DNA from 3 places in the Petrimonas sp. genome. Region 1 is predicted to be linked to each of the others. Evidence: riboswitches for the same ligand, from Rfam matches in the RefSeq annotation. Region 1 holds a riboswitch; each other region holds the start of a gene.
The links. A riboswitch is a leader RNA that binds a small molecule or an ion and turns the genes downstream of it on or off. The one in region 1 is predicted to bind cobalamin.
Positions count from the first base shown of each region.

Region 2: another riboswitch for cobalamin. It lies ahead of AACM02_RS07875 (TonB-dependent receptor plug domain-containing protein); the one in region 1 lies ahead of nrdD (anaerobic ribonucleoside-triphosphate reductase).
Region 3: another riboswitch for cobalamin. It lies ahead of AACM02_RS10410 (TonB-dependent receptor); the one in region 1 lies ahead of nrdD (anaerobic ribonucleoside-triphosphate reductase).

Region 1 is NZ_OY997410.1:2,372,665-2,383,659, forward strand. It holds gene rodA (rod shape-determining protein RodA) at 1-1,313, opposite strand, end outside; gene mrdA (penicillin-binding protein 2) at 1,297-3,219, opposite strand; gene mreD (rod shape-determining protein MreD) at 3,212-3,727, opposite strand; gene mreC (rod shape-determining protein MreC) at 3,727-4,569, opposite strand; gene AACM02_RS09885 (rod shape-determining protein) at 4,571-5,596, opposite strand; gene purH (bifunctional phosphoribosylaminoimidazolecarboxamide formyltransferase/IMP cyclohydrolase) at 5,663-7,186, opposite strand; cobalamin riboswitch at 7,517-7,731, shown strand; gene nrdD (anaerobic ribonucleoside-triphosphate reductase) at 7,852-9,981, shown strand; gene nrdG (anaerobic ribonucleoside-triphosphate reductase activating protein) at 10,082-10,543, shown strand; gene AACM02_RS09905 (metallophosphoesterase) at 10,700-10,995, opposite strand, start outside.
Region 2 is NZ_OY997410.1:1,911,640-1,922,634, reverse strand. It holds gene AACM02_RS07900 (ABC transporter ATP-binding protein) at 1-534, opposite strand, end outside; gene AACM02_RS07895 (nucleotidyltransferase family protein) at 535-1,647, opposite strand; gene AACM02_RS07890 (PqqD family peptide modification chaperone) at 1,640-1,909, opposite strand; gene AACM02_RS07885 (DUF6146 family protein) at 1,957-2,796, opposite strand; gene AACM02_RS07880 (hypothetical protein) at 2,799-3,671, opposite strand; cobalamin riboswitch at 3,725-3,990, shown strand; gene AACM02_RS07875 (TonB-dependent receptor plug domain-containing protein) at 4,097-6,118, shown strand; gene AACM02_RS07870 (YncE family protein) at 6,131-7,207, shown strand; gene AACM02_RS07865 (hypothetical protein) at 7,211-7,612, opposite strand; gene AACM02_RS07860 (peptidoglycan DD-metalloendopeptidase family protein) at 7,812-8,648, shown strand; gene AACM02_RS07855 (polymer-forming cytoskeletal protein) at 8,645-9,064, shown strand; gene lepA (translation elongation factor 4) at 9,061-10,848, opposite strand; gene asnS (asparagine--tRNA ligase) at 10,863-10,995, opposite strand, start outside.
Region 3 is NZ_OY997410.1:2,489,878-2,500,872, reverse strand. It holds gene AACM02_RS10440 (cobyric acid synthase) at 1-1,082, opposite strand, end outside; gene cobC (alpha-ribazole phosphatase family protein) at 1,090-1,623, opposite strand; gene cobS (adenosylcobinamide-GDP ribazoletransferase) at 1,627-2,382, opposite strand; gene cobT (nicotinate-nucleotide--dimethylbenzimidazole phosphoribosyltransferase) at 2,392-3,402, opposite strand; gene AACM02_RS10420 (bifunctional adenosylcobinamide kinase/adenosylcobinamide-phosphate guanylyltransferase) at 3,417-3,926, opposite strand; gene AACM02_RS10415 (DUF4430 domain-containing protein) at 3,914-4,303, opposite strand; gene AACM02_RS10410 (TonB-dependent receptor) at 4,315-6,447, opposite strand; cobalamin riboswitch at 6,585-6,788, opposite strand; gene AACM02_RS10405 (ABC transporter ATP-binding protein) at 6,844-7,653, opposite strand; gene AACM02_RS10400 (iron chelate uptake ABC transporter family permease subunit) at 7,650-8,663, opposite strand; gene AACM02_RS10395 (cob(I)yrinic acid a,c-diamide adenosyltransferase) at 8,691-9,221, opposite strand; gene AACM02_RS10390 (helical backbone metal receptor) at 9,233-10,048, opposite strand; gene AACM02_RS10385 (diphthine--ammonia ligase) at 10,060-10,707, opposite strand.

The DNA of each region.
Region 1 (10,995 bases):
AGCAAATGGAACAGAAATATACTTACAACACCATAGCCATACACGCGGCCAAAGATTGTGGTCTGTCGTTCCGCCAAAGAAATAAGCCTCAGTATGAACACGGCAAAAAGCAGGAGAATAATGGTTGAACCGATAAAGCCCCACTCTTCGCCTATCGTGCAGAAAATAAAATCGGTGTCTTGCTCGGGGACATATTTCAGTTTGGTTTGTGTGCCGTTCAAGAAACCCTTTCCAGACATCCCGCCCGATCCAATGGCTATTTTCGATTGCCCCACGTGATAACCCGATCCACGCAAATCCTGCTCCATTCCCAACGTTACCTTGATGCGCATTTGCTGGTGCGGTTGCAGGACATCGTTAAAAACATACTCACTCGATTCAACAAACGCGAACGAACCCACAACAAACAACAAGATATACAAATAAACCTTTTTCCAAAACCGAAGCGACAAGTAAGCCAGGTAAACCGCGACCAATCCTAATGCCACAAGCGCCAATAAACCGGGATTGACAGGAAGATTAAAAAAATGCATAATCCATCCGGCTGCCAGGACAATCAATCCTAGTCCGATGATGATGAAAGCCGTTTCTCGGCGTTTTACGTAGTTCCAGACCATGGCGGCAGCAAAAACAATAATCAGTATAACTGCGATGAACTCGCCGACGGACAACATTCCCAGTTGAACGTCCGAAAAACGGATAGCCAGTACAAAATATAAAATTGCCGCCACACCCATGAAAAGAATTCCACCAGGTAGCCCCTCACGGTACAACACAAAAATAAGGCTCAGGTAAACCAGTGCGGTGCCTGTTTCACTTTGCAGTATCACCAGCACCAACGGAAGGAAAATTAAGGAGAATACGATGATCAGGTTTTTCCTTTCCATCAAACGAAAATTGTACACGTTGAAAATCTTTGCCAGCGTAAGTGCTATGATAAACTTCATAAATTCGGCAGGCTGCAACCGTACCGGACCTATCACCAACCACGAACGTGAACCTTTGATTTCGGGCGCGACAACAAGGGTAATGATCAACAATGCGATTCCGGCGATATAAGCTACAAAGGCATACGTTTCGTAAAATGAAGTATCAATTTTGAGGAGGGCAAACGCAAGCAGCAACGAGGTACCCATCCAAACAAGTTGCATCCCGGCCCGGCCGGAAAGGTCGAACATGCTCACCGCATTCTCCAGGTCGAAGCTGGCCGCATAAATGTTCAACCAACCCAGCACTATAAAGAGTAGGTACATAAGCGCAGTAAAGCGGTCTACCCTTCCCTTTTCCTGTATTTCCCTAGTTCCTCTGTACATTTCTAACTTGAGTTGCTGTGGTATCGATGCGTTGGGCAGAAGCATTTCTTCTGTACGCAAACGGTAAAATCACCCGGCTGGCAATAGTTTTTTCCAACACCTGGTCCTGTGGCATAATTTCTCCCATCAAGTACTTCTGCATCATTAATCTTCCGATAGGAACGGCGTTCGTGGCTCCAAAGCCTCCGTTTTCCACAATCACGGCAATGGCCACTTTCGGGTCGTCCTTCGGAGCAAACCCGATGAACAGGGAGTGATCTTCCCCGTGCGGGTTTTCGGCCGTTCCCGTCTTGCCGCAAACCGTTAAGAACGGTTCCATATTTGCCCTTCGGCAGGTTCCGTGCGTTACGGCATCGGCCATTCCCGCAACCGTCAGTTCAAAATGCTCGCGGCGGATGTTCGACTCTCTTCGTTTACTGAAGAGCGTATCTAACGGAGCACCTTTTCTGGCTTTCACCACATGCGGTTTATGGTAATAACCCCTGTTGGCGATTAGCGCTGTATAATTGGCAAGCTGCAAGGGCGTGGCCAATATTTCTCCTTGTCCAATAGCAATAGAAATGATGTTATGAGCCACCCATCTATCATTCTTAAATGCATTTGAATAATATTTGCTGTTAGGGATAAATCCCCTTTTTTCAGAAGGTAAATCTACATCTGTTTTATAGCCGAATCCCAGATCAACCATGTGCTCTTTCCAAACCTCAAAAGCCTCAATAGTACTACTGTATTTGGTACGGTTATTAAGCATGGCGTTAAGTCCATAACAGAAAAACGAGTTGCACGAAGTGGCCAGTGCCGGCTGCAGGCTGAGCGGTGAAGCGTGTCCGTGACAGGCAGGACGCCCTCCCAATGGCGGATAGCCTCCGAAACAGCTGTACCGGGTATCAGGAGTAATGATTCCTTCTTCCAGAAAAATCAATCCTTGTGAGGGCTTAAAAGTGGATCCGGGTGGATACAATCCCGAAACAGCCCGGTTGATCAACGGCTTGTAAGGATCCTGTTCGAGTTGAAGGTAATTCTGGCTGAAGTTTTTTCCGGTCAGGATCGACGGATCATAAGAAGGTGCAGCCACCATACAAAGGATTTCGCCTGTTTTGGGTTCAATCATAATAATGGACCCGATTTTGTTCTGCATCAGGTATTCCCCGTACGCTTGCAAATTAATGTCAATGGCCAGCGTTAAATCGCGACCTGAAACGGGCGATTTGTCAAATTCTCCATCACGGTATTTTCCCTGTACGCGACCGTGTGCGTCGCGCAAAAGGACTTCCACTCCTTTTTCACCCCGCAAGTCTTCTTCGTGAGAAAGTTCGATCCCAGACTTTCCCACATAATCAGTACGGGTATAATACGGATCAGCATCCATCTTATTTTTGTCTACTATGCCCACGTACCCCAATATCAACCCCATATTAGGATATTTGTATTGACGCTCGGTCCGGTTTTGAATATAAATTCCAGGGAACTTGTACAACTTTTCCTGCAACAAGCCGTATTCTTCCACATCGAGTTGCGACATGAAAAGCTGCGGTGTATAGGAGGAATAGCCTGGATTTTTTCGCCGGTCTTTCATTTCGGCTTCCAGCTGTAGAAAAGCTGCTTTGTCGATGTTTAGCGTGTTACAAAAATCGAGCGTGTCAAATTGCTTCATTTCACGGACAACCATCATGACATCGTATGTGGGCTGATTGAAAACGACCAATTCGCCGTTTCTGTCATAAATGGCTCCACGTGCCGGATAAAGTGTTTTTCTGAAAAAAGCGTTGCTGTCGGCAAAGTTTCTATATTCCGGACTAAGAATCTGCAAATTAAATAGTTGTGCAATATACACCAATAGCGTTACCACGACAACAGACGCAATGATATACTTCCTTTTCTCGTATGACTTGTTATTGTTAACCACTTTTCTCTCTCCTGATTGATAGGGAATCCAGTGCCAGAATCAGGACAATAGTCAGTATCGAAGAAGACCCAATCCGGATAAGGGTGCTGGTTAAATTAAAGAGTGTGAAGGCTTCGATAAAAAAGAGCAACGTCTGATGCAACAATACCATCATTACTGTAAATTTCACAAAAGCCGCTGTTGACGTATGAATACCGGGAACCAGGTCTTCGTACTCATTTTTGGGATAAAACAGGTTTAACACCATGCTTCTCAGTGTAGCAGTAATGGTTGTGGCAGCAGCATTCATACCGGGTGTATTCAAAAAAATATCGATAACAATTCCCAACAGGAAACCCGAAACAATTACATAGAACCGGTTTCTTCCGTAAGGCAGTTTTATGAGAAAATAGATATACAGAATAGGCACAGCCAATCCAAAAACAGCAATACGATTAAGCAGCAATACTTGTAGCAATACCAATATTACGAACAGCAAAATCTCTTTGAATATGGAAACCGCTTTCATTATGGAATTGAATTTTCTAATTCATTCTGTTCGTCAAAATGCGCATCATTTATAATAAGAATATCCCTCACAGAATAAAAATCAGTAGCTATTCGCAAATTTAACGTATTGAAATTGTCATCTTTAGATAAAATCTGCCCGGTAACGTATCCAATAACAATATCTTTTGGGAAAATGCGTGAAAAACTGGTCACTACCGTGTCTCCCGGTTGAAAGACTTCGTGTTTGGGAAGTTCTCCTATCTGCGCTGTAATCAAATCCTTGCCGTCCCACGAAATTGATCCCGTATTGTTGGAATTTTTCAGTTTGGCACTCAACCTGAATTTCGGATTTATAATGGGAATAACCACTGAAAATGATGGAGAGGTCTTCAACACTACTCCCACCACTCCATTTTGTGAAACTACACCCATATCAGGTTTGACACCGTGTATGGAACCTTTGTTTACCGTGATAAAATTGTTTGGGCCCGAAAAACTGACATTGATCACTTCAGCGGGAACAAACGAAAACCTTGAGGCTGGAATGGAATCACTCAGAAAAGCATTCGTTGTTAACGTGTCCCTTTGCGTGTCCGACAAGTAGGACTTTAACGAGTATAGTTCTTCTTCGAGCCGTGCATTCCGTTCCAGTAAAAGCTTGTTGCTCTTGTTTAAATAGATAAAAGCCGTTGCTTTGTCAGAAATCTCGTAAAACCAGCCAGTAGCCTTGTTTGCAGATGTGAGGTATACACTTCTCTGATAAGAATTATAAGAAAATACCAGATAGAAGCTGATAACAATCAAGCCGATTGCTACCAGCCACGAACTGTTTCTGATAATAAACGAGAGAAGGTTTTTCATCCTATCTCATCAGGAATGTAAACTTATCAATGTTTCTTAAAGCAATACCTGTTCCTTTGGCTACCACGTGTAACGGATCATCTACTACTTTGAACGGAATACCGATTTTATCGGTCAGCCGTTTATCCAAACCACGAAGCAAAGCACCGCCTCCTGTCAGGTAAATTCCATTACGTACAATATCGGCATATAACTCCGGGGGAGTTTGTTCCAGTGCACTAAGCACCGCTGAATCCACTTTAGAGATCGACTTTTCAAGGCAGTGTGCTATCTCCTGATAGGATACGGGCACATCCATCGGCAAAGACGTCATGCGATTAGGACCGTGAACGACAAAATCTTCTGGAGGATCCTGAAGCTCGGTCAAGACGGAGCCTACATTAATCTTGATCTGTTCGGCGGTTCTCTCTCCCACTTTCATGTTGTGCTGACGCCCCATATAATCCATAATGTCTTCGGTGAGGTCGTCACCGGCAATCTTTATCGATTTGTTCGATACTATCCCGCCCAGTGAGATCACAGCAATCTCTGTTGTTCCCCCACCTATGTCCACAATCATGTTCCCTTCGGGAATCTCCACATCCAGGCCGATACCCAGAGCAGCTGCCATAGGCTCGAAGAGCATGTAAACATCGCGTCCTCCGGCATGTTCAGCTGAGTCACGAACCGCACGGATTTCCACTTCGGTGCTTCCTGACGGAATACAGATTACTACCCGAAGTGACGGCGAAAATAATCCGCCTTTGTTTTTTGTAGCCATTTTAATCATACCGCGAATCATCTGTTCTGCGGCGTTAAAATCAGCGATTACACCATCCCTCAGGGGCCTGACCGTATGTATGTTTTCGTGTGTTTTTCCGTGCATTTGGCGGGCCTTCTCGCCCAGCGCGATCATCCTGTCGGTCTTGCGGTCCAATGCCACTATGGACGGCTCGTCCAGCAGAATTTTTCCGGCATTGTTTACAATAATGGAGTTGGCGGTTCCCAGGTCCATTGCCAACTCTTGTGTGAATGAAAATAATCCCATATTGTTATGTTTGTTACGAGTTGCAGGGTGTGTTCACACTGCGAGAACCCACCCCTGGCTTCTCAATCAATGTTTAAAATGCCTGATCCCGGTTGTAACCATGGCCAGGCCGTTTTCGTTACAGTAAGCAACCGACTCTGCATCCTTGATGGAGCCTCCCGGCTGAACTACAGCTGTTATTCCGGCTTTATGCGCTATTTCAACGCAATCGGGGAAAGGAAAGAAAGCGTCCGATGCCATTACGGCCCCGTTAAGGTTAAATTTAAACGTTCCTGCTTTCTCTATCGCCTGATTCAACGCATCCACTCGCGATGTTTGTCCGGTCCCGCTAGCAATCAATTGCTTGTTTTTCGCCAGCACTATAGCGTTCGACTTCGTATGTTTCACCAGGATATTTGCGAACAGCAGATCTTCCGTTTCTTTTTCCGTTGGAACTTTTGCGGTTACCACCGTTAAATCGCTTCTTGTCTGAATACTCGTATCTTTATCCTGCACCAGGAATCCGTTTAATGCAGAACGGACCTGTGTATTGTTCGCCTCCTTTCCGGTTATTTTTTGCTTGAGGATGATCCGGTTCTTCTTCTGGAACAGGATATTGAGCGCATCCTGCGAATAATCGGGAGCAATAATTACTTCGAAGAAAATTTCATTTATGACTTTAGCGGCATCTGCATCCACCTGACGGTTAGTAACCACAATTCCGCCGAAAGCAGAGATAGGATCAGCCGCTAGAGCTGCATCCCAGGCTTCTTTTACCGTACTCCGACAGGCCATGCCACAAGCATTATTGTGCTTCAGAATAGCCAAGGCTGTTTCATCAAAATCGGCAATCAACGAAACGGCGGCGTCTATGTCGAGCAGGTTGTTGTACGAAATCTCTTTGCCGTGCAACTGCTCAAATATTTCATTAAAGTTACCGTAAAAAACGCCCTTTTGATGCGGATTTTCCCCGTATCTCAATGTTTTGCCACTGTCGGCAGAAATCCGCAAAACGGGGCTTTCGCCCTTGTCGAAATAATTAAAAATAGCCGAATCGTATCCCGATGAAACGGCAAAGGCTTCCTTGGCAAACCAGCGCCGATCCTCAATGTCGGTATTTCCGCTTTTCTTTTTTAACAGATCGAGCAACGGTTTATATTGCTTCATGGAAGCCACAACAATCACATCTTTAAAGTTTTTGGCAGCCCCGCGAATAAGCGAGATTCCGCCAATATCTATTTTCTCGATAATTTCATCTTCGGGAGCTTGTGTAGCTACGGTTTCTTCAAACGGATATAAATCAACGATGACCAGGTCTATAGAGGGAATATCATAGGATTTGATGATTTTCCGGTCCTGCTCCTCGTCACGGCGGTACAGAATTCCCCCGAAAACTTTAGGATGCAGTGTCTTTACCCGTCCGCCTAGAATAGATGGATAGCCGGTAACATCCTCCACCGATTCACACTCATAACCCAACGACTGGATAAAATCACGGGTTCCCCCCGTTGATATAAGCTTTACGTTTAAACTGTTCAGCAATTTCAATATCTCCTCCAGGCCGTCTTTGTGGTATACCGAAATGAGTGCCGAATTTATTTTCTTTGACATCAATGATTATTTTTTTAAAGAATACAAAGGTATAAAATCTATCGGTCATTTTTGTGAAATTGGAGTTTGTTTTATGAATTTTTGAGAAAAAGAAGCTGTTCGGGGTTGTGCGACCGGATGGCGACCGCTTTTATCATGCTTTTTTAAATAATTATGCAAAGTATAGCAATTAATCAGTAGAAAAAAAAGAAAATATTGTCACTTGAATTTAATCAAGGAACTATCGAAATTAAAATATATAAATTTAATAATCAGAAATATAAAAAATAAAAGCACCTATGTTGATAACTTTTCCGGAAAACTTTATTGGTTTTCTAAAAAAGTAAATTTACCTTTGTGGTAACATTTGGTTTTTATTCATAGTTGTCTTTATGAATAAAATAAAAGGGAATGCCGTGAAAATCGGCAACAGTTCCCGCTGCTGTAAGCTCTTTTTTTGCGTGCTGAACAAACACCTCCATAGCCACTGTTTCGATAAACCGGAACGGGAAGGCGTTCAGACACGGGAGTAAGTCAGAAGACCTGCCAGATGTATTTATATACTCTTTTTGATGTCTTTCGGGTAAAAAGACGGTTAAAAATTTGATATCCCTATTTGTTATTTTAAAAACTGGCAGGTTTGCAGGTTTCAAGGGCTATTTATCCAATTATCTAAATGTCTAAATATGGGCAACAAAGAAATTTTTATTGTAAAACGAGACGGGAAAAAGGTTCCCTTCTCCATCGAGAAAATCAGAAATGCCGTTGCAAAAGCATTTCTGGCGGTAGGATCTTTCGCCACCGAAGAGGACTTTATCACGCTCCTCTCCCACCTCCACATTTCTGACGGCATGACTGTGGAAGAAATTCAGAACCAGGTAGAAACAGCGCTGATGAGGGAAAAATACTTCGCCGTTGCAAAAGCATACATGCTCTACCGGCAGAAACATACCGAAACACGTGAAATCCAGAGCAAGATGAACTTCCTGATGAACTATTGCAACGCACAGAACGCAGCAACGGGAAGCAAGTTCGATGCCAATGCCAACGTAGAGAAGAAAAACATTGCCACCCTCATCGGGGAATTACCCAAAAAGAACTTCATTGACCTAAACCGGAAAATGATCACCGACCGTATGAAGGAGATCTACGGGAAGGAGCTTGCCGACAAATACATCGGTATGCTGAACGAGCATTTTATCTATAAAAACGATGAGACCAGCCTAGCCAACTACTGTGCCAGCATCACGATGTACCCGTGGTTGCTGAACGGCACCCTTCCCATCGGTGGCAACTCCATGCCCCCGACCAACCTGAAATCGTTCTGCGGTGGGTTCATCAATATGGTGTTCATCGTGTCGAGCATGCTCAGCGGCGCCTGCGCCACGCCCGAGTTCCTGATGTACCTGGACTATTTTATCCGAAAAGAGTACGGCGACGACTATTTCGGGCGTTCCGGGGACGTGGTGGACCTGTCAAGGAGGCAACGAACAATAGACAAAATGATTACCGACTGCTTCGAACAGATCGTTTATTCCATCAACCAGCCTACGGGAGCACGTAATTTCCAGGCGGTTTTCTGGAATATTTCCTACTACGACAGGCTCTACTTCGAAAGCCTGTTCGGGGAATTCCTTTTTCCCGACGGATCACGCCCCGTATGGGAATCGCTCAGCTGGTTACAGAAACGATTTATGAAATGGTTTAACAAGGAACGCACCAAAACCGTGCTTACCTTTCCGGTGGAAACGATGGCATTGCTCTCGCGGGAAGAGGATGTGATCGATACAGAATATTCCGATTTTACCGCCGAAATGTATGCCGAAGGACACTCTTTCTTTACCTATATGAGCGACAATGCCGACTCATTATCGAGCTGCTGTCGCCTGCGCAACAAGATTCAGGACAACGGGTTCAGTTATACATTGGGGGCCGGCGGAGTGTCCACCGGATCGAAAAGCGTGCTCACCATCAACCTGAACCGCTGCGTTCAGTTCGCAAAACGTACGGGACAACCCTACAGCATTTTCCTTGAAGAGGTGGTGGACTTGACACACAAGGTACAGACCGCCTATAACGAAAACCTGAAGATGTTCCAACAAAAAGGGATGCTACCGTTGTTCGACGCGGGATACATCAACTTGGACCGTCAATACCTTACTATCGGTGTAAATGGGTTAGTGGAGGCGGCTGAATCGCTGGGGATAGCCATCAACCACAATCCTCAATATAAGGCCTTCGTACAGGAGGTGCTCGGGATCATTGAGCGATACAACAAAAAATACCGGTCGAGAGAATTGATGTTCAACTGTGAGATGATTCCCGCGGAAAACGTGGGCGTGAAACATGCCAAATGGGACAGGGAGGACGGTTATTTTGTACCGCGCGACTGCTACAATAGCTATTTTTACCGGGTGGAAGATCCATCGCTGAACGTGATCGACAAGTTCCGCCTGCATGGACGGGACTATATTGAGCACCTGACGGGCGGATCGGCGCTTCACCTGAACCTGGAGGAACATCTCTCAAAAGCACAATACCGACAGTTATTGCGCGTAGCAGCCCACGAAGGCTGCAACTATTTCACCTTCAACATTCCAAATACCGTATGCAACGATTGTGGCGTCATCGACAAGCGCTTTCTGAAAGAATGCCCCGGATGCAGATCCCTGAATGTGGACTACCTCACACGCATTATCGGCTATATGAAGAGGGTGAGCAATTTCTCGGCTGCCCGGCAAGCGGAAGCGGAAAGAAGACATTACGGAAAGCCGGACACAACAGAGAAGCCTAAAGAGGAACCTATTATTTATTAAGGTTATACATTAGCCGCAAGCATACCAAAGCTATGTTTGAGAATGAGATGCCAGAAAGGTATTACAGAAAAGCGGACATTTCAACCATAAGATAATTTTTATGCTTAAATATACAGACTATGATATTGTTTTTCAAGAGATTCCCGACGAGGTGACGTTAGCCGTCAACCTGTCGGGTTGCCCGCACCGCTGCAAAGGGTGCCACAGTCCTCACCTGCAGCAAGACATAGGGGAGGAACTGAACGAAGGAGCCCTTTCGAGACTGCTGCAGCTCTATGAGCATTCAATCACCTGCATCTGTTTTATGGGGGGCGATGCTCATGCCGAAGAGGTATGCCAGCTGGCAAACCATATCCGGATGGGTTGGAAAGGAAAGCTTAAAACGGCATGGTATTCAGGAAACAGTAACCTGCATCCTATGGCTACTGGTCGTTTTGATTATGTGAAAACAGGCCCCTATCTGGAAGCACTGGGAGGGTTAAACAAAAAAACAACCAATCAACGGTTGTACAGGTTTACAGGCGGCAGTTTTAAGGACATTACAGCAGAAATGCAGAAATAAAAAAACTCTCTACTTTTTATTTATTATTTTGAAAAGGCATTCCAAGTGATTGGCGTGCCTTTTAGTTAACTCTGCTCATAAAAAACAGCCTACAATCACTTGCCGGCTGCGTAGAGCGGTGAGTAGAGCCGCTTAAAATAGAGAGAATGAAAAATATTATTCGGAAAACAACTTCACTTCTACCTCATCGTTGACATTTTCATTAGCGTAAAAGTTTCCGTTGTTTATATTTTCATTAGTATTGAGTGTTAGAAAATAATTCAAGTCGTTTATAGAGTTATCCATCAGCCTTCCCTTTACGACTCCCTTTCCCGTAAGAAAAGTGTTTTCCCAAATGCTTGAGACGGCCTGTTTGGTCTTTTTAATCGTCTTGCTGCGTACAACAAGTTTCTCTATAATCCCCGACAAGCTTCCAGCAGATGCTTTACACAAGTCACGCACAAAACTGTCAA
Region 2 (10,995 bases), 460 kb from region 1:
CACGTAATAGGGTTTGCTGAAAAGAAGCAGAACCGGCATGGCAATGCCCAAGACAAGGGCCAGGAGCGGATCCATCAACAGCAGAATCAGAAATGCCCCTCCCAGCTGCAAAACAGCCGTTATCAGCATCGGGATCGCGGATATCAATGTTTTTATGATATCGTCCGTATCCTTGATCATTCGGGTCAGCACATCGCCACTATGCAGTGAGCTGGCCTCGGTCCACCTTGTATAGAGCAGGTTTGCGAAAACTTTTTGACGGATAGAATTCCCGACCCTCACCTCGGTCATGTTCACGTAGCGCACATCCACCACGTTCAGCAATACCCTGAACAACGTAAGCATGACGAGAATCAGTGAATAATGCAACAGCGAGCCTGTGGCATCTCCCGACGCGACATCAATAACCAGCTTCAGGGCCCACACGAAACTCAGCGACACGGCCACACTTAACACTCCAATCAGCGTTATCACCATCAGCGCTTTACGATGGCCCCTGGAAATATCGGTCAGAAACTTCAGAAAACGTAACATCTATTTTTTGAACAGCAGTTTCAGGTTGGTTGTTATTTTAGTTACCGGCAAAGGGTTTATGTGCCGGGGAGCAATACCGGATATTTTTTTCGTTCTCGCTACCGAATAGGTGAACCTGTGCCATTTTGCATCCCATTTCCCCCGGAAAGACTTGTTCCTGAAGGTAGAAAATCCGAAATTACCTCCCCTCAACACGTCATCCATCACCACATCCACAAATTTTCCTTCCGTATCGGTAGTAAACGGGAAAACACCCGGATCTGCACCCAGGTACCTGACGGCTGCCGATGCGAATACCTCCATGGCGTTTAACAAATCGAACTGCCTCGCCAGGCCTGTAAGCGCCTCTTTATCCATTTGCGGTGAGTGGGTATGCATGAACAGTACCCAATCGCAAAACTGACGGACACCGACACCCAGGTGGATAAAATGATGAAAGAGGTGATAAAAGAGAAAAAAAGCATTGAACTCAACGGGCAAGACACTCACTTTCAAGCTATCGATTTCCAGCTCGATAAAGCGATGGTTCCGTATAATTTCCTGCATCTTTTCTTCCAGCAGTCCGTCGTATTTCCTGATCCCGAAATAGCAGATGTTTTTGTGGTTTTCAACATGAATACCGTTGATTTCATAGGATTGATGATGGATATTTTCCGCATCCATCCGGCATCCTTTTTTTTTGGCCCATTCGTTCGCTTTTTCGTAATCTCCCTTCCGATAAAGAAACAGGTCAATATCGCCGGGAGCACGATGCTCCGGCCTGGGATAAAGGATAGCGTTGGCCTGTCCTTTTAACAGCACAAAGGGGCAACCTATCTTCCCGTATTCCATCGCAAGGTTCCCCAGTTCGTCGTTCAGCCCTTTGTTCAGTTTCTCAATAGCTTCAGCCTGCAAAAAAAGCGTGTACACCTCCTTTTTTCCCGGCCGAAGGGCTGTAGGCAACGTCATGATTCCGTCGTACAACAAGGCACTCACCCGTTGAGATTCCGCCAGGCTGATCACCTCTTCCCAAACCGTAGAGCCAACATGCCGGAACAGGTCTTCATCGGCCGACCTGTTCCAGATGGCAGATCGGAGCAACTCCAGGAAAAGAGAAACAGCCGGTTCATTCATAGATCGCACCGGCTTTCATCAGTTTATCGGCCAGTACCTGAGCATCAGCCACGGCCTGTGTTTTGTCGATACCGTATCTCCCCGTCAGCCTTTCCGCCCAGTCCTGAACGGTAAAGTCCACACCGAAGCTTCCGGCTATCAGAAATTCCGCGGATTTGTTGAGCGATATTACGCGGGTGTAGTTCATGTTCTCCCCGTCGTGGGAAACCAGGATGGACTCATCCCCTATCTGTTTGATTCTGATGTTCTCTTTTATCTTCATTTGACTTGTTATTTTTATTAAAGCCGTTTACGGCATACGCCCTTCAATCAGTATATCACTCCCGAAGGGCCGTTGGGCAATATCGGTATCCGCAGCACATGTTCCACGTACTGGAAATAGTAGAACAGTTTGTGGTTCAGTTCAAACCCATAATCCACACCCGGCTCATACCCTATGATAGACTCAAAGAACGATCTTCTCCGGGGCTGGGTCGCCAGGTAATTCCATTCCGACACATATTGCTGGTTCCAACCTTCGTAGTACTCCTGAGAACGATACCTGGCCGGGGAATTCTGGAGTGTGTACCATGTTTCAAATCCCGGATCAAATACAATCAGCTCGTATTCCACCGAATCTTCCTGCGGCGGTTCAATTTTCACCATCCCTTTTGGCCCTGAACAGGCTGCCAGGAATGCGAGAACGGTGAATAAAAAAAATATTTTTTTCATATTTCTGCTAATTCCCAGATAAAACCTTCGTAACAACGGGCTCGTAAACCAACAATCTCTTGCCAGGTTCCATTCAAGGCTTCCCTTGCTGATTTTCCTTCCCTTCTTATAAACAGCCGTCACCTCCGCAACGACATTTCCCTTGTCGCATCGCTCGCGGACAGACAGATTACCGTCGCCCCTGAGCGTCACCACCTCCCCTTCAACCTTCTCGATCCTGTGAACAACATAGTTGCTCCCGTTCGTCCTGGCCAGCACGATATTCCCTTTTGTCACCGATTGCCCGGTTAATTCCGAGAGTTCGACCTGATCCGTCAACGGGCGGATAAAAGGCAGCATACTGTTTCCCTTTACCGGAATCCTCACCGCACGGCGCGCTTCAATTTCCTCCAGAATATGCGAAAAGAAGACCTCGTTCGGGACAATCAGGGATTCCATTCTTACGGCAATAACGAGCGGGTTAATGACACAGCTTCATAGTCCGGCCGGCAATCGAGCCGGTAAACCGGTACACGTTGCAAAACAGCCGCAACAACATCCAGCACCCGGTCTTTATTACCGGCATCCGACCGGAGCATCGCCGCCGAAGCATACAACGAAGAGAGCGCTTCAACGTTCCTGAGCCGTGTCAACCGATTTTCGGGGCTCTGGTACAGGTGGACGAAAGCGGCAACCTCCGCGGACGCGTTCCTGAAGCAGGCCGTGCTTCCGCTCCAGGGAGCTCCGTAAACCCTTACCGGCTCGTCTTCGAACACGCGTATCAGCGGTTCATCATCGTTCAGCAGCGTACAGCCAGGCACAAACTCTCTCCACAGCCGGCTGTGGGTACTTTTTCCCGTTCCGCTCCTACCTAAAAAAACCAGCGCCTTGCCGTTCAGTTCCGTCACGGAGGCATGAATCTTGATGGTCCGGTTCGCAAGGATGGAGGTCACGCCAAAGGCCAGCCTCAGGAAACTATTGAGAAAGACGGCTTCGTTTTTATCGGTAAACGAGAGATCGCAAACCACCTCCTTCCAGTCTGCCGGAGCAAAGAACCGGTGTTCCTTCTCCCCCTGTTTCATGGAGACAACCATCCCTTCCGGTGAGTGGTACACCCGATAGTCCACGCCGTTCCACTCCATCGTATCGTCCGGCGGAAATTCGGGCAGATGAACCTCCCGGTGGCCTCTTAAACTGAACAAAAAATCATCGCCGGAACTATTTTCCACCCGGAAAGGGGTGTAATTCGGCATAATTCCGGTAGTACGTGCCCTGTCGGGGGTTTCTATGCAGAATAGATGCCCGGCCACACTGTATTTAAGTTTCTCATTCATAACTCAACACAAAGATATATTTTTTTATTTTCTTTCCACTTTTTTTTACCTATCTTTGTCCTCGAAATGTTGGTGTTACGCGTTCCAGATTTGGCTTCGGAACCGTAATGAAAAGGGAATCAGGTGAAAATCCTGAACAGACCCGCTGCTGTAAGCTTCGTTTCACGTGCTGAACAGATCACCTTTTGCCACTAAAACCCGCTCCTGCTTCCCCACAAGGGAGGCACTAGCTTCGGAAAGAAGCTCGAAAACCGGTTTTGGGAAGGCGTTCAGGACACGGAAGTAAGTCAGAAGACCTGCCATCGTTTCGCACCTGTTAATGGCTTTCGGGGGATAGAGCTTGAAAACGACTCGCGAACAGAATCTTTTTTATTTACGCGCTTCATTTTCAGAATGCTTTACCGGAATTAAAAATTCGGTATAAGATGAATGTTTTAAAAAGAAATGCAGTAATCGTTGCCGCACTTTATGCGGTAACTACTCCGTTGCTGGCGCAGACCAGCCTCGACAGCTTGCAGCACCTGCCCGAAGTGGTCGTGACGGAGAGGTATGGCGACCGGGAAATCCGCTCATCGGCTCCGATGCGTATTTTATTGCGAAAATCGATCCGGAACCTCAATGCGTTGCAGCTGTCCGACGTGGTTAAACACTTTCCCGGCGTTACCGTGAAGGACTTCGGGGGTATCGGCGGGCTCAAGGCCGTATCGGTACGTAGCCTCGGTGCCAGCCACACGGCGGTGAACTACAACGGCTTTACCATAAACGACATACAAACGGGACAAATAGATATCGGCCGGTTTGCCCTGGACAACGTCGATATGATCTCCCTGAACTCGGGACAAAGCGATAACATCTTTCAACCGGCCCGGCTGTTCGCGTCAGCCTCGGTACTGAACATCCAGAGCGCCGCACCACAGGTAGGCCCGGGAAAAAAGGTCAACGGGAGGGCTTCGCTCAAAGCCGGATCGTTCGGCATGTTCAACCCGGCAGTCTCCACCAACCTGAAACTTAACGAAAAGCTATCGGCATCGCTGAGCGGCGAATGGCTGTCCGCTAACGGTGAGTACCCGTACATCTTGCATTACGGTGAGGCCGGAAGAGACAGCTCATCGGTAGAGAAACGCGAAAATACCGATGTGAAGAACCTCCGGCTGGAGGGTGCCCTGTTCGCCAACTTTTCCGATAAAAGCAGCGGAAACCTGCGCACCTACTACTACCAGTCGGAACGCGGACTGCCCGGAGCCACCATCCTCTACAACACGTCCGGCTTTTCCAAACAACGGCTCCGGGACAACACCTTTTTCACGCAGGCACACTACCTCAACAACCTCTCCGGGCGGTGGGCCTTACAGGCAAATGCCAAGTATAACCACGGCTATGTGTATTACCTCGATCCGGAATTTTTAAATGCGGAAGGGAAACTGGAAAACAGGTACCGGCAAAACGAGTTTTACGGATCGGTTTCGGCCCTGTTCAGGGCATTGGAGAACCTCTCTTTCTCAGCATCAACGGATGTCGTGATGAACAACATGTCGGCCAATCTGCCGGATTTTGCCTACCCCACCCGCTACACCTCACTCTCGAGCCTTGCCGCGAAGTACGTCTCCGACCGGCTCCTGGCCACGGCCAGCCTCCTTTACACACAGACATCGGAGCACGTACGGTCGGGTACGGCTGCAGACAACCGGCACAGGCTCTCCCCATACTCCAGCCTAACGTTCCAGCCTTTCGAAGCGATCGATTTCCGCCTGAGGGCGTTCTACAAAAATATTTTCCGGCTACCCACCTTCAACGACCTGTATTATTCGCGCGTGGGGAAACGGGACCTGAAACCCGAAGATACGCATCAGGTCAACATAGGGTTCACTTATTCCACGTCCGCGGGCGACCGGCTCCTGCTGCTGACAATGACCACAGATGCCTATTTCAACAAGATCAACAACAAGATTGTCGCCTACCCCAACCGGAACATCTTCGAGTGGAGCATGATGAACTTTGGCTCGGTGGAGATTTGCGGCGTGGACATTGCGCTGGAAAGTGCTTTTGCGCTTTCCTCCAAGGTAAAGCTGCTTGCCGGAAGTTCGTTCACCTTTCAGGATTCCCGAAACAAGTCCAACCCCGGCAGCCCAGCCTATAACCATCAATTGCCCTATACGCCCCGCTTCTCGGGTTCGGGCCGGGCTGTTGTGGAAACGCCCTGGCTAAACGCGGCTTACACGTTGCTGTGGTCGGGAACACGGTACACCTCGGCACAGAACATGCCGGAGAACAGGTTGAGCGGGTATGCCGATCACGGCATTTCGCTGTCGAAGAGTGTTGAGATAAAACACAACAGGATCGGCCTGTCGGTCGAGGCCCTCAACCTGGGAAACAAGAACTACGAGATCGTCCGCAACTTCCCGATGCCGGGACGGTCATTCAGGGGAACCATTTCCATAAACTTTTAAATATTTAAATAAATGAAGAAGTATTTTGTATTTATTCTGCTGCTCACAACTGCGTTTTTTACGGCCTGCACGCCCGAGACCGTTATCGATGAAACTGAACTTCCGGCAAAGGAAGCCAAGCGTATTCTGATCCTTTCCGAAGGATTTTACGGAGACAACAGCGCGTCGCTTGCGCATTACGACTTTGATAAACAGGTATTGACCAAGGATTATTTCACGTCTGTCAACCAAAGGGGTTTGGGCGACACAGCCAACGACGCCATCCGGTACGGAGCCAAAATCTACGTTGTGGTCAACTCGTCCAGCACCGTTGAGGTGATTGCCGCTAACACGGGGAAATCACTGAAACAGATCCCGATGAAAACCGCTACTAACCAGGCAAAGCAACCCCGGTATGCCGCGGCTTACGGAGGAAAAGTGTATGTCACTTCACACGATGACACCGTCACCCGCATCGACACCACAACGCTGAGCATAGACGGTTCGGTGCAGGTGGGAGCAGATCCCGAAGGCATCTGTATCGCCAACAACAACATTTACGTGGCAAACTCGGGAGGGATGAATTTTCCCAACTACGACAAAACCGTTAGCGTAATCGACCTGAAGAGCTTTACGGAAACGAAAAAGATTGAGGTCGGTTTAAATCCCAAAAGGGTCTATGCCGATAAGGAAGGCGACGTTTATGTGTACTCGGTAGGCAACTATACAACGGTGCCGGCAACGTTTCAAAAGATCACCCCAAAAGGCGAGGTAGCCGCTTTTGATGAAGTGAAGAACATAATGGATTTCACCCTGTCCGGCGACAAGGCATTTATCTATTACAAGGATTACGCCACCTCTGAAACCGTGGTTTCTGTTTTTGACTGCCTGAACGACAAGCTACTCACCGGCAAGCTCATTGCCGACAAATCGATAGCTATTCCCTACTCCATTACCGTAGACCCCTTTAACGGCGATATTTACCTGACCGACGCCGTTGAATACGTGAAGATATTGGGAAATGTCTACTGCTACGACAAAACAGGAAAGCGTAAGTTCACGCTCGAGAACCCGGGTTACCTGCCTAACAGGGTGCTGTTTCTGAACTAACGGTTACCGGCTCCGGACGTTTGTGTCATAATCCACAGCGTCCCGGCTGCCGTTACCGGAAAACGAATTTTTCCTCCGCAGCAGGAAGAATTCCCGGTTGTCTTTTTCGCTGCGCATGATCTCAAATAGTTCGAAACCGTTGCGGCTCATCAGGTTAAGCACAGCAAGCATTCCGTTGAACGACATCGGACGTCGGCGTTCATCAGTTATCTGCGGCGTTCTGCCGCCCTGCCCATAGTCTACCCGCACCGTGATCTTCGATGTCAGGATCGGGCCCGAATCCGACCAGATCATGACGTAGTCCGCGTCAATATCGCTTATGGCTACTTCATTCACGTACTGTGCTTCGACAAACGATACGCTGCCGATAAGAAAAAGTGTCAGTAGAAAAAGTTTTGATTTCATGTCCGTAATAATTAAAATGATCAGGGCCGGGAATCAATGGGTTAAGCCGGCCGTTCCTGGAACAAAAGTAAACAAAAAAACAATACGTTAAACCGGAACTGCTTTGAGGGGATCCCGCATTTTTTATCCTAAAAGTTAACATTCTTTTAAAAAAAAATTTATCTTTGCAATATCGTTGTGCTATTTCCGGAAAATCAACATGCGTAGTCACAAAACATCCATTCTGATTATCAATACCGAGGGAAAAAGAAACAAAACCCTTCTTGTTCCAACCAGGATACTTCTGCACTGGAAAAAATACGCAGCCGTAGCGGTGCTTGTGGTGCTTTGCCTCATTGCCGCCCTGGGGGTGACGGTGTTTCACAAAACAAGCAAAATCTACCAACATGAGATCGCCAAGGCAGACAAGATCAAGAGCCTCGTTGACGTCCCCAAAGCGCAACAGACCTTCCAGTCGATCGATGAAAGTATTTTCCGTATAAACGAACTGCTGAAATCGAGGGGGCTGGTCCAGATGGAGGTTGAGAACCTGGGCGGCCCGGAAAACGTAGAAGTGGTAAAAATAAACGAGCTGGCGGACTTTTACAGGGAGCAGCTCGATAACCTGGAGAAGACACTGAAGAATGTTCCCATCGGGAACCCCACCCCATCCGACAAGATCATTTCATCCTACGGTTACAGGAGGAACCCGTTCACCGGCCGCGGTGCAGAGTATCATTCCGGGATCGACATCAAGGGCGAAAGGGGTACTCCGGTTAAAACAACGGCAAACGGCAAGGTAGAAGTTGCGGGATGGTACGGAGGATACGGAAAATGCGTGATTGTAAAACACGAAAACAAGCTGAAAACGCTGTACGGCCATTTATCGGAGATAACCGTCCGCGAAGGCGATGAGATAGAGAGCGGACAGGTTATCGGCAGACTCGGGAGCACGGGGCGAAGCTCAGGCCCCCACCTGCATTACGAGATCATAAAAGACGACGAGAAAGTGAACCCGGGCGACTACATTAATTTTCACGAATGGAATATCCGATGAGAAACAGCAAAAGCAAAAGCAAAAGCAAAAGCGATCATTCCATTGAGTCACAACCGATAGACACGGTGATTGGCACGGATATCCTGTTCAAGGGAGACATACGGGGGGAAAGCATCATCCGCGTCGATGGAACCGTGGAGGGCAACCTCTCCCTGTCGAAAGGCATTGTTGTTGGGGAAAAAGCCAAGGTGACCGGGAACCTGAAAAGCGACCGCATCATCATCTACGGAAGCATTTCCGGCGACATCGAATGCAAAGAGTTGAACATCAAAAGCTCGGGAACCGTGAACGGCAACATCCAGGCAGACAATGTTGAAATAGAAATGGGAGGAAAGTACAACGGAAATCTATCCATGCAACCCTCTCCCCCCCTTCATCGGCAAAAGACAAAGAAAACCGCTGAATCCAACGGTTAGTCGAGCTTCAGTACCGCTAAAAACGCTTTTTGCGGAACTTCCACGTTACCTACCTGCTTCATGCGCTTCTTCCCTTCCTTTTGTTTTTCGAGCAGCTTGCGCTTACGGGAGATGTCCCCACCGTAGCACTTGGCCGTTACATCTTTCCGGACTGCCTTTACAGTCTCCCTGGCAATAATCTTGGCCCCGATCGCCGCCTGTATGGCGATATCGAACTGCTGTCGGGGGATCAGTTCTTTCAGCTTCTCACACATCCTGCGTCCGAAAGATTGTGCGTTGTCGGCATGGGTGAGTGTGGAAAGTGCATCCACCGGCTCTCCGTTGAGCAGGATATCGAGCTTCACCAGTTTCGAAGGCCGGAAATCGTGGATGTGGTAATCGAACGATGCATACCCTTTGGAGATGCTCTTCAGCTTATCGTAAAAATCGATAACGATCTCTCCCAGCGGCAAGTCGAAAATAATCTCCACCCGGTCTCCCGAAATGTACTCCTGCTTGATGAGGATACCCCGCTTGCCCAGGCACAGGGTCATGATCGGGCCGATGTATGTCGTGCTTGTAATGATGGACGAACGGATATAAGGCTCGTCGATATGGTCGATCAGTGTGGGATCGGGCAATCCGGCGGGGTTGTGCACCTCCTTCATGTTGCCTTTCTTGTCGTACACCTTGTACGAAACGTTGGGGACAGTGGTTATTACGTCCATATCGAACTCGCGCTCCAACCGCTCCTGAATGATTTCCATGTGCAGCAATCCGAGAAAACCGCAGCGGAACCCAAATCCCAGGGCGACCGACGACTCGGGTTGGAAAGTGAGCGAAGCATCATTCAGCTGGAGTTTTTCCAGCGACGCACGCAAGTTTTCAAATTCCTCGCTTTCGATGGGGTAAACACCGGCAAAAACCATTGGCTTCACCTCTTCGAAGCCGGCGATGGCCTTGTCGCAGGGATTCTTCACGTGCGTGATGGTATCCCCCACCTTTACCTCTTTCGACGTTTTGATTCCCGAGATGATGTATCCCACGTTACCGCACTCAACCCGTTGGCGGGGATCCATGCCAAGGCGTAGGATACCCACCTCGTCAGCATCGTACTCTTTCCCGGTATTTACGAACTTCACCAGGTCACCTTTGGCAATGCTGCCGTTCATGATTTTGAAGTACGCAATGATTCCCCGGAACGGATTAAAAACCGAATCGAAGATCAAAGCCTGGAGCGGAGCATCGGGGTCGCCTGTTGGCGCAGGGACACGTTCGATAACGGCCGCCAGAATCTCTTCAATGCCGACTCCCGTTTTTCCGCTTGCGCGAAGGATATCGGTACGCGGGCAGCCGAGCAGCTCCACGATCTGATCTTCCACCTCATCGGGCATTGCACTCTCCAGGTCAATCTTATTGATGATGGGAATAATCTCCAGATCATGCTCAATGGCCATGTAGACGTTGGAGATGGTTTGCGCCTGGATTCCCTGGGCAGCGTCCACAATGAGCAAAGCGCCTTCGCAGGCGGCGATGGATCGGGACACCTCGTACGAAAAGTCCACGTGTCCCGGAGTATCAATCAGGTTCAATGTATATTTTTCACCACCATACTCGTAAATCATCTGAACGGCGGTACTCTTTATCGTGATGCCGCGCTCGCGTTCCAAATCCATGCTGTCGAGCACCTGCGCCTGCAGGTCCTTGCTATCGATGGTTTTGGTAAACTCGAGCAACCGGTCGGCCAGGGTACTTTTCCCGTGATCGATATGAGCGATGATACAAAAATTACGTATATTCTTCATTTAAAAACCTATTCTTAAAAATCTGCGTTATTGGGTGTTCTCGGGAACGGGATCACGTCGCGGATGTTTGTCATGCCGGTAACGAAAAGCATCAGCCTTTCAAAGCCGAGGCCAAAGCCGGCGTGCGGTGCCGTGCCGAATTTACGG
Region 3 (10,995 bases), 120 kb from region 1:
CCGGGCAGAGAGGGTACATTCCCTTCCACACCGTTAGGGTCGTTCACCTCTATCCCCATCATCTGATATCCTCCACAAATGCCGTAAACAGGTTTCCGGGCGTTGTGGTGTGCGAGAATAACTTCTTCCAGGCCCTTTTCACGTAATGCTTTCAGATCGGAAAGTGTGTTCTTCGAACCGGGAATAATAATGATATCTGCTCTAGCCAGCGTTTCGGGACAGCCAGTATAATAAAGGTTCACCCCCGGTGTCTGTTCCAGCATGTTGAAATCGGTAAAATTCGATAAATGTTTGAGCAACACTACCCCGATATTGATTTTCCCGTGTTCGTGACTCTTCTTCTTCTGTTCAATAACCACACCGTCTTCCTGTTCAATGAACAATCCCTGAAAATACGGCACAATTCCTACTACGGGTTTTGCCGTAAGTTTCTCCAATATCTTCTTACCCTCTTCAAATAACTTTAAATCGCCCCGGAACTTATTGATAACAATGCCTTTTATCGCATCCCGTTCGGCTTGCGGCAAGAGCTGCAAGGTGCCGTAAACACTCGCAAAAACGCCGCCGCGGTCAATGTCTGCGACCAGAAACGTGGCGGCCTGGGTATGCAACGCTACACGCATGTTGACGATGTCCTTGTCCCACAGGTTGACTTCCGAAATGCTGCCCGCACCTTCAATCACAATGGGATTGTATTGTCCGGCAAGGCGGTTGAAAGAGTGCATTACTTCGTTAAAAAGAGTGTCGCGCCCGGCCTCATTGAAATATTCCGATGCTGTCTTGTTGCCGGCGGGTTTACCGTTTAATACCACCTGCGATGTGAGGTCGTCGTTGGGTTTAAGCAGTATAGGATTCATTTCCACGAGGCAGCCGATTCCGCAGGCCTCGGCTTGTGCCGCTTGTGCACGGCCGATTTCGAGGTTATCAGCGGTGACATAACTGTTGAGTGACATGTTTTGCGCTTTGAACGGCGCGGGACTATAACCGTCTTGCAGGAAGATACGGCAGAAACCGGTGTTGATGACCGACTTTCCGACATCGGATCCGGTGCCGACAAACATTAAGGGACGGAGTTTTTGCATCTGTTTTCTACTTCTTTTGTTTTTCCAGGATGATTATCTCACCGTATGCGATTTTCCGGTCAAATGCTTCGTTTACCGTATAACCCTCCAGCAGGATAAGGAATGCCCGGATGATTCCGGCGTGGGTGACAATCAGGATATTTCCACCGGTTTTCGGAAGCGAATCGATAAACCGGCGTACACGTTCGAGCATCATGCGGAACGATTCACCGTGGGGACAGGATGTGTTCACGTAATCGTCAAACCATTCCTTTCCTTTATCCTGCGCATAAATATCGTCCCACGGCTGGCGTTCCCATTTTCCGAAATCAAATTCCCTGATTCTTCCGTCGACAATCACGTTGCCGGAAAACTCCCTGGCCAGCGTTACACATCTTTTCAACGGGCTGCTGTAGACTCTTGCAAGCCGGATACCTTCCAGTTCCGATTGTATGGCGGACAACTCTTCGGGAAAAGTATAGGCCAAGGCTACATCGGAATTTCCGTAGCAAATTCCTGGGGGCATATTTACGCGGGTATGTCTTACCAAATAAAGTTTCATCGGTTAAATTAAGGAAATCAGTGCTGTGTAAACAAGGTAGAATGCAATTTCACAAAATTGTTGCAGTGTCCCCAGGACATCTCCCGTGAATCCGCCGATTTTCTTCTCCACGTAGTGTTTCAGCGCGAAGAGGATAATTGCGTAGACAATGGCTGCAACGGCACTTACAAGCGGAGGAATAAAGACCAACGGCAGCACCCCGAAAACGAACGCCGTAACCACTGTCGTTCGCGATAAAGACAGGCGGGAATGCGCTGATTTGCTGTTTTCTGTGCGGGCATAGCTAGACGATTTCATCAGGGCCACCGCCACAAAACGGCTGGAAGTGTGCGCGGCGATCAGCACCAGCGGAACTTTTTCAGGGGTGATGGATGTCAGCAACGAAAACTTAGCCAGGAGTAGCAGCACGAGCGAAATAACGCCGTAGGCGCCCACGTGGCTATCCTTCATAATCTCCAGGATACGTTCCCGGGTGTAGGCTCCGCCAAATCCGTCAAAAAAGTCGGAAACACCATCTTCATGCAGGGCACCGGTTACGGCTATCATAGAAATAAGGGCTGCCGTGACCGAGACTCCCTGTGAAAAAACGAGCATGAACAGCATAAATACAGATGCGCCGACAATCCCAACCACACTGCCTACCAGCGGAAAATAACGGATCGATTGCGCCAGGTTTTCTTCACTGTAGTCGATTTTTCCTGCCGGGATGCGGCTGTAGAACTGCAGCGCGTGAAAGAAGAGGTTGAGTTGCTGTTTCATTGTTCCGGCTTACCTGTTTTTCTCTACGTCAAACACAGCGGCATCTTCAAAGCTTGCCATTTCATTCAAAAAAAGTAATGCCGACTGCAGAACAGGATAAACCAGCGCTACTCCCGTGCCTTCTCCCAGGCGAAGGTCGAGATGCAGTACAGGGTCTCCCTTCATGTATTCTACCATGGCCTTGTGCCCGTGTTCGTTGGATGCATGGCTGAATATCACGTTGTCGAGTACATCGGGCTGCATCTCGTACGCGGTTAAAAATCCAGAGGATGCGATAAATCCATCGGCAATAATAAGCATGTTCAACCGTTTGGCCTCCAATACACCGCCGCAGATCATGGCTATTTCCAATCCTCCGAAAACAGCGAGGGTTTCAAGCGGCGTTCTTGGATTATATTTTGCGGTTACTTGTCTCAGCACATTGTATTTGTGCCGTACCCCTTCTTCGTTTAATCCCGCACCTCGTCCCACACATTCGTCGAGCGGGATACCTGCAAATTTGTGTAGTAACAGTGATGCCGGTGACGTATTTCCGATACCCATTTCCCCAAAACCGATGATGTTGCAGCCGCGTTCAAACTCCTGGCGTACACATTCGGCGCCTTTATCCATTGCCTGCCGGCAGAGTTCGATGCTCATGGCCGGCTCGTGTATCATGTTTTTTGTGCCGCGGGCCAGCTTGCGGTTTTCCACGTTACACCCCGCGGGAAAATCGTAATCTACGCCGGCATCGATTACACGCAGGCGGATGTTGTGTTGCCGGGAAAATACGTTGATGCCCGCACCGCCGCGTAGGAAATTCATGACCATTTGCCAGGTAATTTCTCTGGGACAAGGGCTTACTCCTTCGTCGACAATGCCGTGGTCGGCTGCGAAAACAAGAATAGCAGGGTTCTTCAACTCCGGGGTGAGTGTGTTCTGGACGGTGCCAATTTTCAGCGCGAGTTTTTCGAGTTTTCCCAGGGAGCCCAGTGGTTTGGTACGGTTGTTTATTTTTCTTTGTAATTCTTCCTGTATCATAATTGTTTGATTTATCATTTTATTTGTACGGGGATACCCGAAACCATAAAAAACACTTCATCCGCAGTCCTGGCTATGTGTTGGTTTACCCAACCCTGCAGATCGGTAAAGTGGCGGGCGGTTTCACCGGGAGCGTGCAGGCTCATGCCTATCTCGTTGCTTACCGCGATAAGCGTGAAATCCTGGTTGATGAATCTATCCCATTCGGCTTTTGCTTCTTCCAATGAGGTCTCCAGGTTGAACCCGTTATCGTGAAAGATGTTGGTGAGCCACAGCGTCACGCAATCCACCAGCACGGTTTTACCGTTGAAATCGTGACGACTCAACAGTTTTTCTTCTTCGACGGTGGTCCAGGTTTCGCCTCTGTCGGCCTGGTGCCTCTGGATGCGTTTTTCGAAGTCCTCATCCCAGTGCCGGGCGGTAGCCAGATATAGCGGATCGGTAGCGTATTTTTCTGCCAATCGTTGTGCGAATGAACTTTTACCCGAACGTTGTCCGCCTGTTATGAAAATTATTTTTCGCATGGTTGTTTTTGCTTTATGGCGGAGCAGACATCTTTTTTGTATATCCATTCCACCGTATCGCCTGGATTTACAGGGTATCGAAAAGCGAGTTTATGTGTACTTTCGTTATTCACGGTATAGTACCACGCTTTTTTACCGGCAACGGTACTTATTCCGTTGATGGTAGATACAAAAATATAATCTTTTACCGGATGTGTTGTTACATTGGCGCAACTTTGTACGGCCAGCATGGCCGTCATTCCTTCCTGCCAATTTACCTGAAAGGCTTGGGAAAGCTTTTCTTCTCCGTAATTTATGGTTACGGTAACTTTTTCCTGGGCTTGTAGAGTTAAGACAAGCAGGCTTGTTGTCAATAAAGAAATAATTTTTAGTTTCATGATTTTTTTATTTAAAAGAAATAAGATGCATGACCCATAATGTTCCGTCCCGGCATGTTGTATCCGTCTTTCTCGGTGTAGTTTTCATCGAAAAGGTTGGAAACGGAGATGCCGATACGGGCTTTGGGGGTAAGATTGTAGAAAGCCGAATAATCGAAAATAAGATGATCTGAAAATTGTAATATCTTGTCGGTTTCTTTGTAACCCCCTTTTGTATAGTAGTTTTCTTTCGTAATCAGAGGCCTTGCTCTTGAAAAACCGTCTCTTTCCAACCGACGCCCTTTATATCTTGCATGCAGGCGGGTGGTAAAACCTTTGCGGTTGTCGTAGGAGATTCCGAAATTACCGTTGGTTTTATTCACAAACAAGAGGTCTTTCACTTTCTCGGTTGCGAATTCTGTAAATGTATTGTTGAACATGTAGGTTAATCCTCCGTATATTTCCACTTTGTTGTTCCACCCAACCAGTTGTCCTATATTTATCGAACCTATAAACTCCAATCCGCTCATTGATGCCGATTTCGCATTTTCATAATGAGTGGAATCTGCTTCATTGCCCATACCGGATGTTCTTCGTGTTACAATTTTATTTTTGTGGGTTGTGTTGAAATAGGTTAGGTCAAAATAAAATGTATCCCGATAATACCCCATTCCTCCTTCGTAGGTGATTGACGTTTCGGGTTTCAAGTCTGCATTTCCCACATAGGCCATCCTGAATGGCCACTCGCCAACCAAGGTATTTACCTCATAAAAGCCCGATGTGGCAAATGCGTCGGGAATACTGAATGCTTTTCCCACACTTGCATGGACGTTGAACCCTTTAGGCAGGTTGTATTTTAGTCCCAGAGATGGAATCAGATAAAAATAATTGTCCGAGGTGCTCTTATTACTCAGGCTATCATGTTTGAAGATTTTATACCGGATATAGTTTGCTCTTAATCCTCCATTTATGGATAAGTCTCCCAACTCGTAATTTGTTTGAACAAAAGCCGATAACCGTTGATTTCTGTTGTTTGGCTTATAGGGGCTTGCTTCATTTCCTTTTTTTGATTGGCGGGTAGATTGATAATCCAGCACATCATAGTCCATGCCTGCCAACAGGGTTATATGATTGAGATAATACGTATTGTTTGTTCTCACACCATACTCACTCACATCATCCTTAAAAGAGATGAAATTGGTTTTGTCGCTTGCCGCTGTTTCGTAATTCCAGTTTTTTTCGTTGGAATAGTAAGGTGCAATGATTAATTTGTTGTTTTCAGACGTGTGTGATATTTCGCTGAACAGATTGAGTCTGCCGATATCTTTTTTGGATGCAATCTGAGTGAAGTAATTTCCGGGTGTTTCCACATCCGAAGCCAGGTTGTAGAACGACGATACAGACACGTTCCATTGGTTGTTCACGGAATAGTTTAGTTTTCCAAAGAGTTGAGACATCTGAAACGTGGTGTTCGGATACACATCGCCATATGATTTTTCGTCGAGGATGAGCTTCTCCGTTTTGGATATTTTCAACAAATTTTTTCCGCCTATACGGTAATCTTTTTGCTGTATCTGGTTCGAAAAACCCACGACGACACCAACTCTGTCAGAAAGCATGCCCGCCGCATTGGCATCGAACGAAGTTGTGCCAAAACTTCCGCCTTTGAGCGAAACTTCCCCGGTTTTTTGTAACGTTGCTTTTTTTGTGATGATGTTTATTACGCCTCCCATGGCATCGGTTCCGTAGAGAACCGAATAGGGGCCTTTGATCACTTCGATACGTTCAATAACCGATGTGGGTAAGGTTGTTAAATTGCTTGTCCCGGATGGTAATCCGTCAATCATTACAAGGGTATAGCTGCGTGCGTGCGCTGTAGGTGAAAATCCCCTCATACCCACGGTGGCTGACGCACCGGGATATTGAATCATGTCAAGATTTGTTGCTCTCTTTAGAAGCTCAGCTGCATTTTCGGCAGGAATAGACACGATTTTGTCTTTGTCAATAATTTCCACTTTTTGTGGAATACTTTTAAGTGGCAAGTTCATTCGTGTTGCCGTAACAACAACCTCGTCGAGATCGTAATCCTTAACGGTCTCCTGGGCTTGTAGCATCCCTGCAAAAGCAAGCAGGGCCGCAACTCCCGATAAAATTTTTTTGTACATAAATAAAAAAATTTACAGTTAAACAATTAATGATTTGTGTAACCATAAACTTTCGAGAAGGAAAAGGGAATGGCAGGCATGCCATAACCTGATTGGGTCTTGTAGAAAACACCTTGCTTTTATCCCCGAAAGCGTATGATAGATGATGGCTTTCGGACAGGTCTTCCGGCTCGTTTCTGTTTTCTGATGCCTTCCCATCCCGGACAACGGAACAGTGACAATACAACTCAGAAAACATTTTGAAACATACGGCTGCGGGTACAGCTTTGGATTCTTCCGCTTGAGGCGGGATTACCAAATTCCATGATGTCTAAAAGCAGGTACAAAGGTAACGTTTTATTTTAATTTCAGAAAGAAAACCCTTTTTATTAAATAGAGAACCTAGTGGTTCTGGTCTTATAGCTCGTTTAACTCTCTTAATCTTCGTTCCGAGACAGGAAAGACCACCGGTTTTCCCGATACGGGATTTATTTTTACAACCACAACGGTATCGTAAACATGCTCGATGTTCTCGTATGTAAGAACGTTTTCGGGACTCCCTTTCCTGTGGATTCTACCGTTTTTCATCATGATGAGGTAATCGCAGTATTCGGCAGCCAATGTTAAGTCATGCACAATCATGATCACGGATAATTTCAGCTCATCGTTAAGTTTTTGCATCAGGTTCATGAACTTCACCTGGTGGGTGATGTCGAGGTGCGACGTGGGTTCATCCAGCAGTAAAAGCGCCGGATTCTGGCAGAGTGCCGAAGCAATGCTTGCCATTTGTTGTTCTCCTCCGCTCAGTTCAGCCATGGATTTGTCGCGAAGCCGGTACGTATTGGTCAACTGCATGTAGTGATGTGCAATATCTATATCTTCGGCCTTGTCGAAAAACTGAAACGGTTTCCTGTAGGGCATTCTTCCCATCAATACGTATTCTTCGACCGTGATGTGGGTTGTTTCCGTAAATTGCGATACAATAGCGATTTTCTGTGCTTTTTCGCGGAGCGTCAACAGCGATAAATCCCTGTCTTCGAACAGAACAGATCCGGAGCGTACGGGAAGGTCGCCGGAGATACCGCGGAAAAGTGTGGTTTTCCCCGATCCGTTAGGGCCAATGATGCCGGTAAAGGTGCCTTCAATTAAAGAAAAGCTGATACCGTTTATAGAAAAGCCGTTCTTGTAACCACACGAAAAATTATTTAATGTGAGTAATTCTTTCATATTCGCAGCAGTTTAGAGCGTTTTTGAGAACGGCTTAGTAAGACAATAAAAACTACTCCTCCCACAATTCCTGTAATTACGCCGATAGGTAATTCGTTAGGAGAAATGATGGTCCGGGCAATAATATCACACAATATTAAAAAAATACTTCCGCTTAAAAAAGAGGAAACCAGCATAATGCGATAATCCGAACCTACAAACAGGCGGACAATGTGAGGAATAACCAATCCAACAAATCCAATAACTCCTCCAACGGCGATACAGGCACCGGTGAGGACAGAGGTAATAACAAATAAAATACGAATAGTGGCATTGGAATTAATGCCTAAATGGCGGGCTTTTTCCTCCCCCAGGCGTAGCGCATTGAGTGGCATCACAAACAGATAAGAAATAAGCAGGCAAACGATTGACAAGACAACCATGGCTCCGATCATGGCGGTATTGGATTCGTTGAGCGATCCCATAATCCAGAAGACAATGCCGTGGATGTTTTCTGTCGCTGTGATGGACATTAAAAACATCATCAACGAGGACGAGATAAAACTGATCATAACACCGATAAGGAGCATCCTGTTCACACTCAGTGCACCCTTTTTCAAACTTAATGTATAAACCAGAAATATGGTTGTAAATGCACCGATAAATCCGGCAAGCGGCAAAAGTAGGATGTTAAGCAAGTGTAATCCTGCCACGATGGCAAACGTAACACCCAGGGATGCTCCCCCCGATATGCCCAGTGTGTAGGGCTCCACCAGGGGATTGCGGTAAATTCCTTGTAATATGGCGCCGGCCAGGCTCAGGCTCCCGCCTATGGCAAAGCCAAGCAATGTGCGCGGAATACGAATGTAAAACAACACGCCGTACTCCATGCTCTCCTTATCGGCGAGAATTTGCGGAATTTTTTTATAGGGTATGGGGATTTCGCCAATGCTTAGCGATAGAATTATGACAACAGATAATGCTACCAAAAACAGAAGAACGTAGATGAACCAAATGAGTTTTTTAGACATATTCTTGCTATTACAATTCTCAAATCATCAATACTCTATTCCTTCGCGGCTAAAAACGCCTTTATCGTAGGGATGTTTTATTTTCCGGATGAAACTCACGTAATCGGCCAGATCCATAACATTCGGAGTGGCTCCTCTTCCCGTTAGGATGAGTTCCGTATGAGGAGGCTTGTTTTTCATAAAATCAATTAAGGTATTTTCTTCCAGGTAATTATCCCTGACGGAGATAAGTATTTCGTCGAGAATAAGCATGTCTGTCTGATCGTTTTTCAGCATCCGGTTAAGGGTGTCGATTGCTTCGGAAACCTCGCGCTTGATTGCGTTTTCGTCAATACTTCTATCCAGGTGCGGATGTCCTTTTGCAAAGGTGAATACCTGAGCGCCAAGCTTCTTCAGGCCATCAATTTCGGTATATCCGTATTTTTCAGGCTTTTTGTGAAAAGAGCAGTAAACCACCTTTAATCCGCTTCCCAATGCACGTATGGCCAATCCTACCGATGCCGTTGTTTTTCCTTTTCCGTCACCGGTATAAATATGTATAAGTCCTAAGTTATTCACAGTCTGAAGTTTTATTTGTTTATTATTTTTTCCAAGACTTCCATTGTTTGTACAAAAGTAATGGGAGTCGGTTGACAAGCAATGTCCGACTCAATAATGTGTATCTGTTTTTTTCTTGATGCTGTCAGTTGGGAGTACCTGCTCCAGGTGTCTTTTTCTTCTTTTCCTACGATACCCATGGTGACTATAAAAATATAGTCGGGATTTTGGGTTATTACAAATTCACGGCTCACCGAACCCCGTTTCAAGGTTTTTGCTATATTTTCCGCTCCTAAAAAATTCATGTAATCATCCATAAAAGTATTGGGCAACACCGAGAATAGAGGATTAGCGCCTATTTGAAAAAACATCCGGGGCTTTCTTCCCCATTTTATTCCGGATGAGATGTTTTTTATTTTTTGCTCGCTTTCGAGCACTATCCGGCGGGCTCTTTCCTCTTTTCCTATAAGTTTACCTAGACGAATAAACTGGCCGCAGATTTCTTGAAACGATTTAGGTGACTGGAAAACCTCTACTTTTATTCCAAATTTTCTCAACGTTTCAATGTCTTGAAGATCAGTAAATCCCGAAACCAATACTAAATCGGCCTTCAAGGCAATGACTTTTTCGAGATTGGCCTTTACTGCAGAAGCCACAACCTCTTTTTTATCTTCTTTGGCCGCCATGCAGTAGCTGGTACAGCCTACAAGATTGTCTTGGGCATCCAGGTAATAAAGGCTCTGCGTGAGAGAGGGAGCAAGCGATACTATTCTTTTATACGGGGTTTGGGCAAAAGAAACAACAACGTAAAAAAGGAGGAGCATGCCTGAAAAAAATCTTTTTCTCATATCTGTTATCTTTACTTGATCTCTAAAAACCAATGGTTATCGTCTTCGGTTATGTCTCCTTTCTCAAAAAGAATCGGCGCTACAAAGAGAGGCCCGTCAAAGACAAATGTGTGGTATTCTCCGTTTTCCCCACAAGGATCGGTGGCGGGAAATGTATGTATATCGGTTAAAAAATTGTTGTCGATCAATCTGCCCAGAAACGATTTAGGTAATTTTTCTTTTCTTACGGATACGACGATGGTTTTAAATCTTTCCGTAATAAATTGTTCCATAAGGCCGGAAGTGCTTTTGCCCCAAAGCGGGAAAACGGCAGAGACGCCTGCTTCGCCACAAACGCGCTCAATCCATGTACGATGCTCTTGCAGGTAGATATCCCCAAAAACGCCAGCATCTACACCTTCTGATTTTAAACGGGCAATGGCTTCTTTCATGTTTTTTTCGTAATTGCCTCTTGATGTGGCTTTTTGTAGTAAAGGAATGTTGAGCCGGGCTGCCTGTTTGCGAATCATAGCGCTGCTTATTCCGTGAGAATGCGGTTGACCGTTTCCTTCGCCGGACATATTTAATAAACAAACTGCCTGGTTTTCGGGATTTTTCAAAAAATGATACAGCGCATGCATGCAATCTTTGCCGCTGCTCCAGGAAACAAATGCTTTCATTTTCTTTTTTAAAATACAAAGGTACAAAATATCAATTATTTTCTGCAGGTATCTTTGAAGGTTGTAGAATTGGTTGTGGTTTTAACCCGAGATGACAATCGTAAAAGAATGTAATTTTACGATATGAAATGTTTTCTAAAAAGACAGCGAATATGAAAATTTGTCAGTTTGAAAAGTTATTTTATCAAAAAATTGACATGCATTTTTTTTGGCACAGAATTCGCATAGAGTCTTGTGTCTGACGACAAATTATTAGAACTAACATCATATAATTTATTTAAATTTTGT